2 regions of the Rossellomorea sp. DA94 genome follow, and region 1 is predicted to be linked to the other one. Evidence: a T-box and tRNA genes for the amino acid it is inferred to sense, from the RefSeq annotation. Region 1 holds a T-box; the other holds one or more tRNA genes.
The links. A T-box is a leader RNA that pairs with one kind of tRNA and senses whether it is charged. The one in region 1 lies ahead of pheS (phenylalanine--tRNA ligase subunit alpha), so its partner is inferred to be a tRNA-Phe.
Positions count from the first base shown of each region.

Region 2: it encodes a tRNA-Phe, which carries the amino acid that the T-box ahead of pheS (phenylalanine--tRNA ligase subunit alpha) is inferred to sense. The anticodon was not compared.

Region 1 covers NZ_CP122397.1:3,268,221-3,275,645, reverse strand. The annotation lists gene P8596_RS17060 (M42 family metallopeptidase) at 1-343, shown strand, start outside; gene P8596_RS17055 (cysteine hydrolase family protein) at 391-936, opposite strand; gene sspI (small acid-soluble spore protein SspI) at 1,053-1,274, opposite strand; gene P8596_RS17045 (TrmH family RNA methyltransferase) at 1,399-2,160, shown strand; T-box leader at 2,220-2,458, shown strand; gene pheS (phenylalanine--tRNA ligase subunit alpha) at 2,537-3,574, shown strand; gene pheT (phenylalanine--tRNA ligase subunit beta) at 3,601-6,015, shown strand; gene rnhC (ribonuclease HIII) at 6,365-7,288, opposite strand; gene zapA (cell division protein ZapA) at 7,421-7,425, shown strand, end outside.
Region 2 covers NZ_CP122397.1:3,747,565-3,754,989, reverse strand. The annotation lists rRNA gene P8596_RS19605 (23S ribosomal RNA) at 1-1,510, shown strand, start outside; rRNA gene rrf (5S ribosomal RNA) at 1,680-1,796, shown strand; tRNA gene P8596_RS19595 (tRNA-Val) at 1,807-1,882, shown strand; tRNA gene P8596_RS19590 (tRNA-Thr) at 1,970-2,045, shown strand; tRNA gene P8596_RS19585 (tRNA-Lys) at 2,064-2,139, shown strand; tRNA gene P8596_RS19580 (tRNA-Leu) at 2,205-2,289, shown strand; tRNA gene P8596_RS19575 (tRNA-Gly) at 2,298-2,372, shown strand; tRNA gene P8596_RS19570 (tRNA-Leu) at 2,380-2,468, shown strand; tRNA gene P8596_RS19565 (tRNA-Arg) at 2,553-2,629, shown strand; tRNA gene P8596_RS19560 (tRNA-Pro) at 2,635-2,711, shown strand; tRNA gene P8596_RS19555 (tRNA-Ala) at 2,720-2,795, shown strand; tRNA gene P8596_RS19550 (tRNA-Met) at 2,898-2,974, shown strand; tRNA gene P8596_RS19545 (tRNA-Ile) at 2,979-3,055, shown strand; tRNA gene P8596_RS19540 (tRNA-Ser) at 3,073-3,165, shown strand; tRNA gene P8596_RS19535 (tRNA-Met) at 3,333-3,406, shown strand; tRNA gene P8596_RS19530 (tRNA-Asp) at 3,525-3,601, shown strand; tRNA gene P8596_RS19525 (tRNA-Phe) at 3,647-3,722, shown strand; tRNA gene P8596_RS19520 (tRNA-His) at 3,745-3,820, shown strand; tRNA gene P8596_RS19515 (tRNA-Gly) at 3,837-3,910, shown strand; tRNA gene P8596_RS19510 (tRNA-Ile) at 3,922-3,998, shown strand; tRNA gene P8596_RS19505 (tRNA-Asn) at 4,008-4,082, shown strand; tRNA gene P8596_RS19500 (tRNA-Ser) at 4,088-4,178, shown strand; tRNA gene P8596_RS19495 (tRNA-Glu) at 4,183-4,254, shown strand; partial or broken gene glgB (1,4-alpha-glucan branching enzyme) at 4,852-6,848, shown strand; gene P8596_RS19485 (glucose-1-phosphate adenylyltransferase) at 6,751-7,425, shown strand, end outside.

The DNA.
Region 1 (7,425 bases):
TGATAAAGAAGCGTCGAGTAAAATGGGTGAAGGTCCACAGATCATTTTATATGATGCGTCCATGGTTTCCCACAAGGGACTTCGCGACTTCGTGACAGATACTGCGGATGAGCATAACATTCCGTATCAATTCGATGCCATCGCAGGCGGAGGAACGGATTCAGGTGCGATCCATTTGACAGCCAATGGAGTTCCTGCCTTATCCATCACCATTGCGACACGTTATATCCACTCACATGCAGCGATGTTGCATCGTGATGATTACGAGAACGCAGTTAAATTGATTACAGAAGTGATCAAGAAGCTAGACAGCGACACCGTGGCGAAGATTACGTTTGATTGATTGCAATGAGAGAGACCCTTTTAGATCAGGGTCTCTTTATTTTGTCTTTATTCAAATGTCATTTCTTTCGAAGAGGTCATATCGGCGTCAATCGTCTTCTTGATGATGCGGATCGCGCTTTCATTGTCCTCCTCGGTTTCAGATGCCATGCAGTCCTTTGGTATCGACATGTCATATTCCCTCATATAGGCGTCATTGGCGGTATACAGCACACAGATGTCACCTGCAATCCCTGTTAGAATCAGATGCTTCACATCCAGCTGATGAAGCAGGATATCAAGCTGAGTCCCGAAAAAACAGGAATGTTTCGGTTTGATGATAAAATAATCGTCTGTATCGGGATGGAGTTTTTCAATCACGTCTTTGCCTTTCCCTTTTTTGCATTCCTCGATGATATCATTCATATTGTCCTGCCAAAGGCCGTAGTTGTCATTCACATAGATGACAGGCAGCCCGGATTCCTTCGCTTTCTCCTTCAAATCGCGGATGTTTCCGACGATGTTCATTGTGTTTTCATGTAATTTTTCTCCACCTTGGAAGTCAAACGTATTAATCATGTCGATGATCAATAAGGCGCTTTTCTTTTGACTCATCCCTTTTTCTCCCCCTTCGTTTTCTTATGTATGTTGTATTACCACTGAAGGAGTGAGGCTAAAACCATTCAAGGGAAAAAAACAAGGGCAACCCCGATTCAGGATTGCCCATGCCTTTATTGCATTTGTTGCTGCTGCAATGATTCCTCTAATGTTTCAAGGACCATTTTCTGTTCCTCTGGATCGGCGTTTTGCCAGAAGACTTCAAGGAGTACACCGAGACCTGGGAGGGTTTTTTCTTCTCCCCCCTGGATGGCATCCACGATGGTGTCTCTCAATTCGTCCTGGTTGTTACCAGATACATTGTGTATGATCGCTTTTCGTAAGTTAAGATTCATCACGCATTTCTCCTTTTTGCTAGGATGAGGAATTCATTGTTATCTTGTCTCAAATTGAATTTATTATGTATGGAAGTTAAGGTATAATGAGACCTTGAATAGTAATCAAAAGGAGCGGATACGATTGAAGTATATTCAATCCTCGAAAAATCCTGTTGTGAAGCAGTGGAAGAAATTATTGACGAAAAAAGAACGGGATCTCACCCGCACATATATCATTGAAGGATTTCACCTTGTGGAAGAAGCATTAAAGCAGGAGGATACGGTCCTTGAGTTGATCCTCGTGGAAGGAATCGATCTTCCCCAGAAATGGACGGTGGACTCGGTATCTGTCACCATGGTATCGGATGAAGTCGGGAAAATCCTCTCTGATACCGAGACCTCTCAAGGGATCTTTGCGATATGCAGGCAAAGAGAAGATGAGTATGACCCCGATCAGGCATCCACATTCATGCTTCTCGACGGCCTTCAGGATCCTGGCAATATCGGCACCATCATCCGTACAGCCGATGCGGCGGGAATCGATATGGTCGTGTTGGGAAAAGGGACGGTGGACCCTTATAATCCGAAAGTGTTGCGCTCGGCACAAGGAAGTCATTTTCATATTCCGATCGTCAGAAAAGAACTGCCTGAAACCATTTCAGCCCTGAAAGAGCGCGGCATCCCCGTGTATGGGACGGCACTTGAAAACGGAGTGGAGTACACGTCGATCAGCCCGCAATCTTCCTATGCCCTCATCGTAGGGAATGAGGGGAACGGCATGTCGAAGGACCTGTTAAAGGAAACGGACCGGAACCTCTACATCCCTATTTACGGTAAGAGTGAATCCTTGAATGTGGCCATTGCGGCAGGCATTTTATTGTACTATTTTAAAAATGGGCAGTGAATTTCGTGAAAAGGTTTGAATTATGCCGTGAAATTCACTATAATAATGCACATATAACTTTAAAAACGTTGAAAGAGGAAAGTAACACATGACCTTCTTCAAGGGAGAGAATGCCCTGGACTGTAAGCATTCTTAAGAAAACATGATGTGAACATTTCACCTCTTGAGTTGGCATCGGGACCATTCCAATGTGAATGTAAAGATGCTCCGGCATAAGCCGTTATCCGAATGAAGTGAGCAGATCCCCCTGTGGATATGCTTATAAGGGTGGTACCGCGATATAAACCTCGTCCCTTTTTGGGATGGGGTTTTTTTATTTGTTTAAAAACCAATCCAACGAAACATTCGGACGATATACATTAAAGGAGGAAGAACAATGGAGGACAAATTACGATCCCTTCAACAAGAAGCCATCGAAAAAGTGAACGAAGCACAAGATCTGAAAGAACTGAACAATATCCGCGTTGCTTATTTAGGCAAAAAAGGACCTGTCACCGAAGCCTTAAAAGGAATGGGTAAACTCTCAGCGGAAGAGCGTCCTAAAATGGGGGCACTTGCCAATGAAGTTCGTGGAGCGATCACCGAAACCATCGAAGCAAAGCAGGCTGTTCTTGAAAAAGAAGCGGTCGAAAAGAAGCTTCAATCTGAAACGATCGATGTCACGTTACCCGGTCGCCCTGTGAAAAAAGGGAATCACCATCCCCTGACGATGATCGTGGAAGAAATCGAAGACCTCTTCATCGGCATGGGCTATACGGTTGCTGAAGGACCGGAAGTCGAGAAGGACTATTATAACTTCGAAGCCCTGAACCTCCCTAAAGGACATCCGGCACGTGATATGCAGGATTCTTTCTATATTACGGAAGAAACCCTTTTGCGTACCCACACGTCACCGGTTCAGGCAAGGACGATGGAACTGGCCAAAGGAAAGGGACCCATCAAGATCATCTGTCCCGGGAAAGTGTACCGACGTGATACAGATGACGCGACACATTCCCATCAATTCACCCAGATCGAGGGCCTTGTCATCGACGAAAACATCCGCATGAGTGACCTGAAAGGAACGCTGAATGTATTTGCTAAGAAAATGTTCGGTGAAGACCGTGAAATCCGCTTGCGCCCGAGCTTTTTCCCATTCACAGAGCCATCTGTCGAGATGGATATCTCATGTAAGATCTGTGGAGGAAAAGGCTGCCGCGTATGTAAAGGCACAGGCTGGATCGAAATCCTTGGAGCAGGGATGGTTCATCCGAATGTCCTTGAAATGGCTGGATTTGATTCGAAGAAATATACAGGTTTCGCGTTTGGTATGGGACCAGAGCGTATTGCCATGCTAAAATATGGCATCGATGATATCCGTCATTTCTACACAAACGATACTCGCTTTGTGACACAGTTCGGAACACAAGAGTAAAGAAAACGATAGGGAGGTACTAACACATGTTTGTTTCATATAAATGGTTAGAAAATTATGTAGACTTATCAGGCACAACTCCTGAAGAGTTGGCAGAGAAGATTACAAGAAGCGGGATCGAAGTCGAAGGTGTCGAACGGATCGGCGAAGAGATCAAAAATGTGGTCGTCGGGCATGTCTTGCAATGTGAGCCGCATCCCGATGCGGATAAGTTAAATAAATGCCTTGTGGACGTAGGGGAAGAAGAGCCTGTCCAAATTATTTGCGGGGCACCGAACGTAGCAAAGGGCCAAAAAGTGGCTGTCGCGAAAGTAGGGGCGGTCCTTCCTGGTAACTTCAAAATCAAAAAAGCCAAACTTCGCGGCGAAGCATCCCACGGGATGATCTGTTCCCTGCAAGAGCTTGGAGTCGAAGGAAAGCTCGTACCGAAAGAGCATGCAGAGGGAATCTACGTATTCAGTGATGAGGTCGAAGTCGGTCGCAATGCCGTTGAATTATTGAACCTGGATGATGCGATCCTCGAATTAGGATTGACACCCAATCGTTCTGATTGCTTAAGCATGCTTGGAGTGGCGTATGAAGTCGCAGCCATCCTGGACCGTGACGTAAAGCTTCCGACAGCCGAGGTATCAGAAGGCAACGAAAAAGCTTCGGATTATGTATCGGTAAAAGTAGAAGCAAAAGAAGATAATCCTCTTTACGGGGCTAAAATCATCAAAAATGTCAAAATCGGTCCATCTCCACTTTGGATGCAAAATGCACTGATTTCTGCAGGAATCCGTCCCCACAACAACGTAGTGGATATAACGAACTACGTACTGTTGGAATATGGTCAACCGCTCCATGCTTTCGACTACGACCGTCTCGGTTCAAAGGAAATCCTTGTGCGCCGGGCAAACGACGGCGAAACATTCGTGACCCTGGATGATGCGGAAAGAACGCTATCAAGCAGCCAGCTTGTGATTACGAACGGGACTGAACCCGTTGCCCTTGCCGGAGTGATGGGTGGAGCCAATTCAGAAGTCCAGAACGATACGACGACGGTCCTTCTTGAAGCAGCTTACTTCACCGGTGCCATTGTCAGAGGTGCATCGAAAGACCACGGACTCAGAAGCGAAGCCAGCACCCGTTATGAAAAGGGTGTGGATCCGAATCGTGTCCTGAAAGCCGGGGAAAGAGCGGCTGAACTGATGGCTGAATATGCAGGAGGGGAAGTTCTCGAAGGTACTGTTTTATTCAATGAATTGGACGTAGAGCCAGTAAAAGTAGAGATTACGCTAGAAAAAATCAATTCTTCACTTGGAACAGCCATTTCCGTTGAAACAGTGGAAGATATTTTCCGCCGACTTCAATTTGATGCAGAAGTAAACGGCGGAACATTCGTCGTAACGGCTCCTACAAGAAGAGGGGATATCACCATCCCTGAAGATTTACTGGAAGAAGTGGCCCGCCTTTACGGTTATGACAATCTTCCGATGACACTTCCAGAAGGAGAGGCAACACCTGGTGGCCTTTCGAATCACCAACTGAAGCGCCGTACGGTCCGCCGATACCTGGAAGGAGCGGGACTCCTGCAAGCGATCACGTATTCATTGACAAACGACAAGAAAGCAAGCCAATATGCGCTGGACGTAAGGGAGCCTGTCCGCTTATTGATGCCGATGAGTGAAGAACGCAGCAACCTTCGTTTAAGCATCATTCCGCAGCTGCTTGAAGTGGTTTCATATAACAAGGCCCGTCAAAATGATTCTCTAGCCTTTTATGAAGTGGGATCCGTATTCTTAACGGAAACAGGCGAAGAACTTCCTCAGGAAGAAGAGCATATTGCAGGAGCGCTGACCGGCCTGTGGCACCAGCACCCTTGGCAAGGCGAGAAAAAGCCAGTCGACTTCTATGTGGCCAAAGGGATCCTGGAGGGAATGTTCGAAGAAATCGGTGTATCAGAAGCCATCTCATTCCGTCAGGCAACCGTAGACGGCATGCACCCTGGACGTACGGCCGAGATCTTACTTGACAACGAAGTGATCGGTTTCGTCGGAGCAATCCATCCGGAAGCGGAAAAAGAACTGGATCTCAACGAAACGTATGTGTTCGAACTGAAGGCATCACCTGTCTTCCATTATGAAAAGCCAGGCCTAAGCTACACGCCGATCCCGCGCCATCCATCGATCACAAGGGATATCGCCCTTGTAGTGAACACGGATGTGAAAGCCGGGGACCTGGCATCCATCATCAAAGAAGCAGGAGGAAAACTTCTGAAAGAAGTGTCCGTCTTCGACCTGTATGAAGGCGAGCATATGGAAGCAGGCAAGAAATCACTTGCATTCTCCTTGAAATACTTCGATCCGGCAAAAACATTGACCGATGAAGAAGTGGTGAAAGTGCATGATGGAGTACTCGCAACCGTAAAAGAAAAAGCAGGAGCCGAATTGAGAGGATAATTCGACTTTTGGAGAGAGGTGTCAGACATTGGTCTGGCATCTTTTTTTGTATGTGGTGTGGGATTGTTTGCCTGTTGAAATAGGAGGGGATTTTGACAGGAGAAATAATGGTGGAATTCAGCAGGTGAAATATGACGTATATTCAACAGGAGAAAAAACGGGGAAATTCTCCTGCTGAAATATCCCCAACATTCAACAGCTAAAAAAACACCAAACTTCACCTGCTGAAAAACAAAGAAAAATCAGTAGCTGAATACCAACCAAAATTATCCTGCTGAACACCAACCCCACCACCCCAAAAAACCCAAACAAAAAAACCCCACCAGCGACACCAGTGGGGCCATCATCCTCATTTCCTCGCCAACCTCATCGCCTTTTCACTATTGGCGAAATGCCATTTCGTCATGGACTGTAATTCTTCGATCCCTTTTCGTTTGATGATCTTCGCGGCTGCCACATCTACGTGTTTACCGGCGCCTTTCGGTATTTCTACACCTGCTTTGGCACTCAGCTTGTCCATTTCTTTTAAGAATGCGTAGCGCGCGATGATCGATGCCGCTGCGACTGCCAGATGGATGCTTTCACCTTTTGTGCTGAAGTATACGCGTTCCCGCTGGATTTTCGATTGGGCAGCGATGTGTTTGAAATATGTATTCTTTTCGACGAACTGATCGATCAAGATGCCTTCTGGTTGTTCCGGAGCCATCTTTTCCAGCAGGTTCAGTATGGCTTTGTTATGAAGGAGTGCTTTCATCTTCCCCTGGGTCATTCCTTTTGCCTGCATCTCATTGTATTTCGGGTTGTGGAGAATGAGCAGTGAATAGGGAATGGTGGAAATCAGGTCCCTGGCAATACTGATGATTTGAGGGTCGGATAGGTTTTTGGAATCTTTGACCCCGAGCTCTTTCATGAGTGGGATCTGCTCTTTTTTTACGTAAGCGCTCACCACGGTGATCGGGCCGAAGAAGTCTCCTGTCCCCACTTCATCAGAACCGATGACGGACCAATTTGCGAAATTTTCGGGGAGGCTGGCAGTCCCTTTGGAAGGGGATTTCACCTTGGCTGGTGCGCTGCTTCCCCACCGGCTTGCCTCACCTTCACCGTTTGCCCCTTGAAACATTACTTTACCCGATTTATAAGCGGTGATCGTACAGCCTGAGGGTTTTGCGACAAAGACTGCCCCCGGCGGCAGTTTTTCGATTAATGCATGTTTGTAATGACTTTTCATTTTCTCGATTGTCTCTTTCGTTGTTTGTATGACGGTATTGGCCATGCTTCTCTCTCCTTATGACAATGTTCTTGATTTTAATAAAAAATGTGAGTGTATATGACAAATTCCTTCCATAATCAAAAGACTTCATGGTATGATTATGTGTAGGATTCTTATGAATGGGGGGCTTTCAGGTTGTC
Region 2 (7,425 bases), 480 kb from region 1:
GACAACAGGTTGATATTCCTGTACCACCTCTTTTCCGTTTGAGCAATGGGGGGACGCAGGAGGATAGGGTAAGCGCACTGCTGGATATGTGCGTCTAAGCAGTTAGGCTGATGATGAGGCAAATCCCGTCATCGCGAAGGCTGAGCTGTGATAGCGAGCGAATTATAGTAGCGAAGTTCCTGATTCCACACTGCCAAGAAAAGCCTCTAGCGAGGAAAAAGGTGCCCGTACCGCAAACCGACACAGGTAGGCGAGGAGAGAATCCTAAGGTGAGCGAGAGAACTCTCGTTAAGGAACTCGGCAAAATGACCCCGTAACTTCGGGAGAAGGGGTGCTCTGGTAGGGTGCAAGCCCGAGAGAGCCGCAGTGAATAGGCCCAGGCGACTGTTTAGCAAAAACACAGGTCTCTGCGAAGCCGTAAGGCGAAGTATAGGGGCTGACGCCTGCCCGGTGCTGGAAGGTTAAGAGGAGTGCTTAGCGCAAGCGAAGGTGCGAATCGAAGCCCCAGTAAACGGCGGCCGTAACTATAACGGTCCTAAGGTAGCGAAATTCCTTGTCGGGTAAGTTCCGACCCGCACGAAAGGCGTAACGATCTGGGCACTGTCTCAACGAGAGACTCGGTGAAATTATAGTACCTGTGAAGATGCAGGTTACCCGCGACAGGACGGAAAGACCCCGTGGAGCTTTACTGTAGCCTGATATTGAATTTTGGTACAGCTTGTACAGGATAGGTAGGAGCCTTGGAAACCGGAGCGCCAGCTTCGGTGGAGGCATCGGTGGGATACTACCCTGGCTGTATTGAAATTCTAACCCGCGCCCCTTATCGGGGTGGGAGACAGTGTCAGGTGGGCAGTTTGACTGGGGCGGTCGCCTCCTAAAGAGTAACGGAGGCGCCCAAAGGTTCCCTCAGAATGGTTGGAAATCATTCGCAGAGTGTAAAGGCACAAGGGAGCTTGACTGCGAGACCTACAAGTCGAGCAGGGACGAAAGTCGGGCTTAGTGATCCGGTGGTTCCGCATGGAAGGGCCATCGCTCAACGGATAAAAGCTACCCCGGGGATAACAGGCTTATCTCCCCCAAGAGTCCACATCGACGGGGAGGTTTGGCACCTCGATGTCGGCTCATCGCATCCTGGGGCTGTAGTCGGTCCCAAGGGTTGGGCTGTTCGCCCATTAAAGCGGTACGCGAGCTGGGTTCAGAACGTCGTGAGACAGTTCGGTCCCTATCCGTCGTGGGCGCAGGAAATTTGAGAGGAGCTGTCCTTAGTACGAGAGGACCGGGATGGACGCACCGCTGGTGTACCAGTTGTCTTGCCAAAGGCATCGCTGGGTAGCTATGTGCGGAAGGGATAAGTGCTGAAAGCATCTAAGCATGAAGCCCCCCTCGAGATGAGATTTCCCATCACGTAAGTGAGTAAGATCCCTAGAAGATGACTAGGTAGATAGGTCAGAGATGGAAGCATGGCGACATGTGGAGTTGACTGATACTAATCGATCGAGGACTTAACCACAAAGAGTCATTATTTTAATGAACAACAATTGGTCGATATTCGGCTTTCTTGACATCAATTCTTTATCTAGTTTTCAGGGAATAATTTTATACGAAAATATAAAAAAGCCTTGAAAAATTATATCTACACGATATAATAATACTTGTCCTAAAAAAGAGACAAGACATAGTCTGGTGACAATGGCGAAGAGGTCACACCCGTTCCCATGCCGAACACGGAAGTTAAGCTCTTCAGCGCCGATGGTAGTTGGGGGATCTCCCCCTGTGAGAGTAGGACGTCGCCAGGCTATATACCATGGAGGATTAGCTCAGCTGGGAGAGCATCTGCCTTACAAGCAGAGGGTCGGCGGTTCGATCCCGTCATCCTCCACCAAAGATTTTTGCGCCAGCAAAATATCTTTCCTTAAACTGCTCCGGTGAACTACTTTCATTAAGCAGTATTTATAAAAGGATCTTACACGCCGGTGTAGCTCAACTGGTAGAGCAACTGACTTGTAATCAGTAGGTTGGGGGTTCAAGTCCTCTTGCCGGCACCATTTGGTTTTTTATGAGACGAGCCATTAGCTCAGTTGGTAGAGCATCTGACTTTTAATCAGAGGGTCGAAGGTTCGAATCCTTCATGGCTCACCATTGATTTTTGCTTCGGCAAAATATCTTACCATTGTTTTTCTCCAATGTGAAAAACATAAATAAATGCGGGTGTGGCGGAATTGGCAGACGCACCAGACTTAGGATCTGGCGCCGCAAGGCGTGGGGGTTCAAGTCCCTTCACCCGCACCATTTCTTTTGCGGAAGTAGTTCAGTGGTAGAACACCACCTTGCCAAGGTGGGGGTCGCGGGTTCGAATCCCGTCTTCCGCTCCAGAGACTTGCCGGGGTGGCGGAACTGGCAGACGCACAGGACTTAAAATCCTGCGGTAGGTGACTACCGTACCGGTTCGATTCCGGTCCTCGGCACCAGGATTTTTTGCGAAGCAAAATAATCATCATTGATTTGCGTAAGCAAAATATCTATCCTTACGTTACTATTATAGAATTCATTTAGCGCCCGTAGCTCAATTGGATAGAGCGTTTGACTACGGATCAAAAGGTTAGGGGTTCGACTCCTCTCGGGCGCGCCATATATCGGGAAGTAGCTCAGCTTGGTAGAGCACTTGGTTTGGGACCAAGGGGTCGCAGGTTCGAATCCTGTCTTCCCGACCACCTTCTTTGGGGCCTTAGCTCAGCTGGGAGAGCGCCTGCTTTGCACGCAGGAGGTCAGCGGTTCGATCCCGCTAGGCTCCACCAAGATTTTTTGCACCAGCAAAATAATCTTCATTGATGTTTGCACAGCAAAAAATCCTATATGTTTTGCGAAAGTGAAACTGAATACTATGTTATATGTTTCTTGGCGGTGTAGCTCAGCTGGCTAGAGCGTACGGTTCATACCCGTGAGGTCGGGGGTTCGATCCCCTCCGCCGCTACCATTAGGGACCTTTAGCTCAGTTGGTTAGAGCAGACGGCTCATAACCGTCCGGTCGTAGGTTCGAGTCCTACAAGGTCCACCAAGTACCATTTTTATTACGGAGGAATACCCAAGTCCGGCTGAAGGGATCGGTCTTGAAAACCGACAGGGGTGTAACAGCCCGCGGGGGTTCGAATCCCCCTTCCTCCTCCATATTATCTTTTATATTTTATCGTCGCGGGGTGGAGCACGACCGAATAATCTTCGGAGCGTCTACATCAGCGCACCGACTGAGCAGCAACTTGAATAAGCTTACTGAAGTCGGGGTGGTTCTACGCGATACACAATGGGATAGTGGACACTTAAATATATTTTATCGTCGCGGGGTGGAGCAGTTCGGTAGCTCGTCGGGCTCATAACCCGAAGGTCGCAGGTTCAAATCCTGTCCCCGCAATACCATTTTGATTTGTTTATGAATTAGGAACTTGATAATTCGCGATGAGTCACGTATGGATAGTTATTTTCGCTAGCGCGAAGGTAATGAAACCTATTTTGCTAACGCAAAAAGCTTTGGTCCGGTAGTTCAGTTGGTTAGAATGCCTGCCTGTCACGCAGGAGGTCGCGGGTTCGAGTCCCGTCCGGACCGCCATTTTCATTAAAAGATAATGGTATTATTTTTTTCAAAACTAAGTAAGGCTCAGTAGCTCAGTTGGTAGAGCAATGGACTGAAAATCCATGTGTCGGCGGTTCGATTCCGTCCTGAGCCACCATTTTTTATTTAGACACATTATGGCGATTGTGGCGAAGTGGTTAACGCACCTGATTGTGGTTCAGGCATTCGTGGGTTCGATTCCCATCAGTCGCCCCATATTTTATTTTTTATTGCGGGTGTAGTTTAGTGGTAAAACCTCAGCCTTCCAAGCTGATGATGAGGGTTCGATTCCCTTCACCCGCTCCAATTTATTTTTTGGGCCTATAGCTCAGCTGGTTAGAGCGCACGCCTGATAAGCGTGAGGTCGGTGGTTCGAGTCCACTTAGGCCCACCATTTCATTATTCCGCAGTAGCTCAGTGGTAGAGCTATCGGCTGTTAACCGATCGGTCGCAAGTTCGAATCTTGCCTGCGGAGCCATATTTGGAGAAGTACTCAAGTGGCTGAAGAGGCGCCCCTGCTAAGGGTGTAGGTCGGGCAACTGGCGCGAGGGTTCAAATCCCTCCTTCTCCGCCATTTAGGCCCATTGGTCAAGCGGTTAAGACACCGCCCTTTCACGGCGGTAACACGGGTTCGAATCCCGTATGGGTCATTATGAAGAGACTATCATTCTTGATAGTCTTTTTTTGTTGTACAAAGTAGTACTTTGGCTTGAAATGAAGCTGATATAAGCATGCTTTATATGAAAAAATATGTTCCTGGTTTCTGCGTCATTGGATATATTATCGACTTTCCCCGATATATTATCGACTTTCCCGGTATATGATCCACTTCCCCCGTTTTATTATCAACTTCACTTCATACAAATCAAATTTTCCAGTGCGGAAGAGAAGGTCAGTGATCATCGAAAAACAAGGTCATCAAACACCACTTTCCTCCCTTTATTCGACACAGCTGCTTCATCTTCCAACCAACCAAAATCTTATACAAAATACCGGAATCCTTCTATATTCCCTACATATTTTAGCTTTTTTCATGAAAAAACTTTCGACAAATTCCGCTAAGGATTCAACGTATTTCCCCTATGTTTTTACAATGTAAACCTTACCATTTAGAATAACTTTCCAAATAAACCGCTTTTTCATATATGCATGTAGTAAATTGTCGTAATTGAACGACGATTATAAAGAGGATTTTGGTGATGTTGTGAGAAAGTAGTTATGTAGATTGAAAAAATGTAGGTGAGATGATGAACGCAATGACCATAACAGATTACGATGTGTTTTTGTTTCATGAGGGAAATTTGCAGCAGGCCTATCAGTTTATGGGTGCACATGTGAGAAGGGATTCCACTGGGACCTATACAGAATTTTGCGTTTGGGCACCGAAAGCAAGGCATGTTTCATTGGTGGGGTCCTTTAATCAATGGAATGGGAATGGATATGATCTAAAAAAGCGGAATAGTGAAGGTTTGTGGACGATTCGAGTCGATCAAGACCTGACGGGAGAAACGTATAAGTATGAGATTACGACTCCCCTGGGTGCAAAGAAGCTGAAGGCGGATCCGTACGGGTTTGCCTCTGAGAAGCGCCCTCATACGGCAAGCGTCGTGTATGAGCTGGATGGCTTTCGATGGGAAGATGAGAAGTGGCTCGAGAACCGTTCATCCACTACCATCTACGACAAGCCAATGGCGATTTATGAAGTCCATTTAGGTACGTGGAAGAAGGAAGCAGGAACGTTTCTATCTTATAGGGAATTAGCGCAGCAATTGATTCCCCATGTGAAGGAGCAGGGATTCACCCATATTGAGCTGCTGCCTGTCACGGAGCATCCATTTGACCGGTCTTGGGGTTATCAGGGTACGGGTTATTATTCCCCTACCAGTCGCTACGGCTCACCACATGATTTGATGGCATTTGTGAATGAATGTCATTTACATAATATTGGCGTGATCCTGGATTGGGTCCCAGGTCATTTTTGTAAGGATGCGCATGGGTTATATAAGTTCGATGGTTCGTTCGCCTATGAGTACAGTGAGGAAAGGGACCGGGAGAATTATACGTGGGGAACGGCGAACTTTGATTTAGGTAAAGGGGAAGTGAGGAGTTTCCTGATTTCAAACGCCCGCTTCTGGATGGATCAGTATCATATCGATGGCTTCAGGATCGATGCGGTGGCGAACATCATCTATTGGGCGAATCAGGGTGAGCTTAACCCGAATGAAGGCGCCATACAGTTTTTGAAAAACTTGAACAAGGCCGTTTTTGAGTTTGATTCTTCGATTTTGATGATTGCAGAGGATTCTACGGACTGGCCACAGGTGACGTCTCCCGTTCATTATGGAGGACTGGGATTTAATTATAAGTGGAATATGGGATGGATGAATGACGTCCTTAAATATATGGAAACCGATCCATCTGAACGAAGGCATGTGCATTCTCTCATCACGTTTTCACTGTTATATGCCTTTTCAGAGAATTATGTTCTTCCCTTCTCCCATGATGAAGTGGTGCATGGGAAGAAGTCGTTATTAAATAAAATGCCCGGGGATTACTGGCAGAAATTTGCTCAATATCGGTTGCTTCTGAGCTTCATGATGGCTCATCCAGGTAAAAAGCTTCTGTTCATGGGAAGTGAACTGGCCCCGTTTTCAGAATGGAAGGACCTTGAGGAATTGGATTGGCATTTACTGGATTACGAATTTCATCACAAATTCAATTCATATTTTAAAGAGCTTATGCATTTATATAAAGGTGCTGAACCATTATTTCAGATGGATCATCGTTCAGACGGGTTCCAGTGGGTTGACGTAAATAATGCAGAGCAGCAGATTTTCTCTTTCATCCGTTATGGGATAGAGAAGGGAGATCATCTTGTGGTGATCTGCAATTTCAGTCCTCATGTGTATCACCAGTATAAGGTGGGGGTAGATAAGGTTTCTTCGTATGAAGAGATCTGGAATAGTGATGATGGAAGGTTTGGAGGTTCCCATCAAGTGAACCCCAACCCGCTTACCGTGCACAATCAACCGTATCATGGAAGGGATGGGTATGTGGAAATGACGATTCCACCATACGCAGCCGTTTATTTAAGACCAATCGAGTGAAAGGGGAGAAGAGTAATGGCAAAAGGTAGATGTGTGGCCATGTTATTAGCAGGTGGAAAAGGGAGCAGGTTGAGTTCATTGACGAAGAGTCTGGCGAAACCGGCCGTACCATTTGGAGGAAAGTACCGTATCATTGATTTTACCCTGAGCAATTGTACGAACTCAGGCATCGACACAGTCGGTGTTCTTACCCAGTACCAGCCCTTGGTATTGAATTCGTATATCGGAATCGGGAGTGCGTGGGACCTTGACCGCAAAAACGGTGGGGTGACAGTCCTGCCTCCATATGCTGAATCATCCGAGATGCGCTGGTATACGGGGACGGCAAGCGCCATCTATCAAAATATGAATTACCTTGAGCAATATGATCCCGAGTACGTATTGATTCTGTCGGGTGATCACATTTACAAAATGGATTATAGTAAAATGCTTGATTATCATATCGAGAAAAAAGCGGATGTCTCGATTTCAGTCATTGAAGTGGGCTGGGATGAAGCGAGTCGTTTCGGACTGATGAACACGAATGAGGATATGCGTGTCACGGAGTTTGAAGAAAAACCGCCTTTCCCGAAAAGCAATCTTGCCTCGATGGGCATTTACATCTTCAATTATTCCGTGCTAAAGGATTATTTGGAGATGGATGAACGGAATCCGGACTCAAGCCATGACTTTGGGAAGGATGTCATTCCTCTCCTCCTTGATGAAAAGAAGAAA